2 regions of the Paenibacillus crassostreae genome follow, and region 1 is predicted to be linked to the other one. Evidence: riboswitches for the same ligand, from Rfam matches in the RefSeq annotation. Region 1 holds a riboswitch; the other holds the start of a gene.

Region 1 (2,211 bases):
TTCATATTGTAAAGAATCACATCAGGGTTATCATTAATGATTTTCTCTTCACTAATTTCATTCCATCCCACTGTATCCGCGGCAACGTTAACCCCACCAGCTAGTGTGATTAACTCATTCAGAAATTCACCACTACCTACTGTCCAACCTAGAGAAAATTCGATATATACTTTCTTTTTCTGTTCAGGCGTAAGTGATTTAACCGCTTCTGTCACTTCCGCGCGCTCTTGTTTCATTTTATCTACAACGGTTATAGCTTCTGCTTGCTGATCTGTAATCTGTCCCAACAATTCAATATTAGCAATGACATCATCTACAGATTTCGGATCAGTCTTGATAATCGTTATGCCAAGTTCACGTAACTTCTCTGTAGCTTCCACACTCATAGAGATTCCTGTAACTACTAGGTCAGGTTCTGCTACTATAATAGCTTCCTCATTTGGACTATAAACACCACCCATTCTAGCTTTACTCGTCACCGCTTCTGGATAATCATCAAAATCAGATACACCTACAACCTGCTCGTCTAATCCCAGAGCAAATAGTGCTTCGGTCTCTGCCGGTGAGAGGGATACAATCTGCTTCGGAGCTTCTGTAAATGTAATAGATTCGCCTGTAGCATCCACTACTGTTAAGGGATAGACCGTACTCAAATCACTTGCTTGCTCTTCGGTAGGCTTCGTCTGTTCTGTTGGAGCTACCTCTGTTGGTGTTTGTTCAGTAACCTTCTCTGCTTGTTCATTATTTCCACATGCCGTTAGCGATATTGTGAGCATGAGCGCTAACGCCCCGGTAATCCAATTCTTCTTCAATAATTTCATTATTATTTCTCTCTCCTTTTCATATCATGTGAGAGTTGCCTTCCTTGTAATTCCAATGAATTTTGTTCACGAAAGTCTATGCATAGCAAAAACCCTGATCCTCTTTATTCAAGAAAGCATCAGGGATTACGTTAGTGCGGACATCATGTGGCTTACCATCATCTCTCCGCAGGCTGTGTACCGAAACAACTCTTAGGTACTTCCAAAAAGCCAAACGTAATCCTTTCCTCGAAGGACCATCGTACTTCTCATAAGGCAGGTCTCCTGACTCACAGGTTAGCTGACATTCTCACCTTCCCATCCTACATGAAGCAGAACAGTGGTATATTGAATCAATTTCATAATCGCCTATGCAGATTATGAAATTGATTCTTGAGAACATCCCTGATTTACAGTGGCGGGACCGTGCCGGATTTACACCGGCTTCCCTTTTAACTAGGATTAAAAGCAACCTTCTTAGCTTCTAATTCCCTAGACCTTACAAGTTTATTATATTCATTTATAAACAAGTCTTGCTTCTCTATTTGAAATTATAGGGCAAAAACAAAGTAGTTACAATCCAATTATTGGCTTACCTCTTTAGTAAATCATAAGTTTCCTACCCATTTGTCATCTTGCAAGGTTAGCTTTAATGATATTAAAGTTCCTGGATCTGCAGCGAAATCCCAGAATGTTGAACCCAAAACTGTCATAGCTAGTAATTGCCTGATAACCCCACCATGTGTAACAATCAATATTGCTGAACTAGAATTCACATGTTCTTCATCCTTCAGGATGCTTGTCAGGGTTTCCATAAAGTTCTCAATTCTCTCTTTGAATTCTAGCCACGATTCTCCATTGGGTGGTGTTATACTCTGAGGGTCATCTAACCAATTACAGTAATCGTCTACAAGTCGTAATTGCTCGTAGGTCTGACCTTCCCAATCTCCAAAATCCATTTCTCGTAGACGGGTATCTAAAATAATTTGTTCTTGTGAAGTAGGATAAATGTACTCTAATGTTTCTTGACACCTCTTCAAGTCACTGCAGAATATACTTTGAAACATCCTGTCTTCAAGTTGTCTCTTTAAAGATGAAAGTTCGGCACTTGGTCTATCTAGGATCCCTATATCTGTGTGTCCTAAATATCGCTTATCCACATTCCACTGCGTTCTGCCATGGCGGATCAATACTAATTCTATCTCCATAGTGTTCCTCCAAATACAACTATCACAAGTACGCTTAGCAATAGAAATAGTAGCGACGATAGTAGCATCAACCTAACTGTCGCTATAATATCCTCTTTCCCCATGGGTCGTGACCCCTCGCCCATATAGGCACGAAAAGATACCTCTCCATGATATATATTCTCGCCACCCAATCGAATTCCTAGAGCTCCAGCCACTGCTGA
Region 2 (2,211 bases), 420 kb from region 1:
CTACGCATTACCTGGTAGATTGGGATTACTTTAATCGATCTTGAACAGACTGTATCTTCTGTGCACTGGATGACAACTTATCCCGACGATCATCTAGTTTAACAGAAGTCGATACTCGTTCTGCTCCTGAACTAAATGGAGATTCATGCAAAGCAGCAATAGCTTTCCACACCATACCAAGGGGACCTTCTATAATGGTACTCATCGATGTTAACTGATATGTTATGCCTTCTTGTTCTTTCAGAACTCGTTGCATATCTGCTACGTAAGCACTTAGACTTGTCGTCTGCGTTCCGATCGGAATGACGGTTACTTCTGCAATAGCCATATGACACCTCCTAAAAGTTTTGATAATGAAATTACTTCTTGAATCAGCTTCTTCAAAACTACTTCGAAAGCATATTCTTAAGTTTTGATAATGAAATTACTTCTTGATTGAGCTTCTCCAAAACTACTTCGGAAGCATAAACTTAGTTTTGTGATTTTACTACGTTTCTGATTCATTGTAGCGAATTCATAATTATTTCGCAAAATAAAGACACACAATTTTCATTACTTTTTTTATTCTAAGCTGTAGTAGGTCTCGGAGGTTTTTCATTCATTTTCATGGAATTCTTTCATTCTAGTTTATTTACAAACACAATATATTGAGTTAGATTTATATAGAAATACTAAATATAGTGAATTCAGGTGATCCGGCTAGTAATAGTTCGAGTCTTAAAAGGGAAGTATGGTGCAAATCCATCACGGTCCCGCCACTGTAATCCAAGAATCAACCTGCATCATGCAGAGAAGTAGGCTCAAGCTTATGCCACTGTAAGCACTACTTATGGGAAGGCGCTAGTGCCTAAATAAACGGACATCATCTACATATAGATAACGAAGCCGTTAACTTGGAGAGTCAGGAGACCTGCCTGTTGGACCAATATAACAAATCCTACGAGGATATAGGAAGGTTGGAATTTATTCATGGTACTTATGGAAACAAGAAGTGGTGTCTCTGAAGAAGAAGAGCAAATGTTGCGTGAAGTATCGGGTCTCGGACATGATATCACAGAGAGCCTCAATGTAGAAATGCTCCGCGAGAACGCCAATCTGAATGGAGAAAGCTTTTCAGGTAAAATAGGTAAATTCGGCAGTGAATATGCTAAATGGTACGCAAGATATTACATAGTCCCCGAAAAGCTCATGACTGCCGTAGATCATAATGATTTATATGTTCACGACCTTGATCAATACGCGGTAGGTAGCACGAACTGTATCTTCATCCCATTCGATAAACTTCTGGCACGAGGCTTCAGTACGGGTAGTGGTAGTGTTCGCACTCCACAGTCTATATCTACTGCTATGGCTCTCGTGGCGATCATATTCCAATGTCAACAGAATTCTCAATATGGCGGAGTCTCCGGAAGTAAGTTAGATCATGATCTAGCTCCATATATCGCTAAGTCATTTGCGAAGCATTTTCATAAAGGTGTACTCTACTTTGATGAGAATCTTCCGCTCGAAGAGCATAACATCACACTTGGCAGTTTGACATTATGCAACTCTCATCCACGTTCATATTCTTTTGCAGTACAGGAGACTAAGATAGAATGCCTTCAGGCTGCGGAGAGCTTAATACATAATTTGAATACGATGTCTAGTCGGGCTGGAGGTCAGATCCCATTCACCAGTATTAACTACGGTACCTGCACCTCGCTTGAGGGCCAAATGATTATTGATAGCCTACTCAGTGCAACAATGAACGGACTGGGAAGTGGCGAAACACCTGTATTCCCCATTCAGATATTCAAATGTAAGCGTGGCGTCAATCAATCACCAGAAGACCCGAACTATGATCTATTCTTGAAGGCCGTAGAATGCTCAACCAAACGCTTGTATCCTAATTTTGCTAACCTAGATGCTCCTTTCAATTTACAGTATTATGATCCAACCGATCCCAATACCGAATTTGCTACTATGGGTTGCCGTACTCGTGTGCTTGCTGACCGACATGGTCGTAACCGCTTGTCCGGCAAAGGTAATTTATCCTTCAATACCATTAATCTCGTGAAGTTGGGCATCAAACACGGTATCGTTAATGGCCGTACTGTGCCTCATGAAGTAGATTTTCAGCGAGATCTCTATCATTTCTTAGATATTGCACTTAATGGTCTATTACACCGTTACAAAATCCAAGCTCGGCAACCTGCTAAAGCATCTGATTTC

The links. Region 1 has a riboswitch for cobalamin ahead of LPB68_RS07830 (ABC transporter substrate-binding protein). Riboswitches for the same ligand answer to the same signal wherever they lie in the genome.
Region 2: another riboswitch for cobalamin. It lies ahead of LPB68_RS09665 (anaerobic ribonucleoside triphosphate reductase); the one in region 1 lies ahead of LPB68_RS07830 (ABC transporter substrate-binding protein).

The regions. Positions count from the first base shown of each region.
Region 1 is NZ_CP017770.1:1,637,319-1,639,529, forward strand. It holds gene LPB68_RS07830 (ABC transporter substrate-binding protein) at 1-821, opposite strand, end outside; cobalamin riboswitch at 1,059-1,292, opposite strand; gene LPB68_RS07835 (histidine phosphatase family protein) at 1,409-2,008, opposite strand; gene cbiB (adenosylcobinamide-phosphate synthase CbiB) at 1,999-2,211, opposite strand, start outside.
Region 2 is NZ_CP017770.1:2,058,144-2,060,354, forward strand. It holds gene LPB68_RS09660 (MTH1187 family thiamine-binding protein) at 26-328, opposite strand; cobalamin riboswitch at 672-932, shown strand; gene LPB68_RS09665 (anaerobic ribonucleoside triphosphate reductase) at 979-2,211, shown strand, end outside.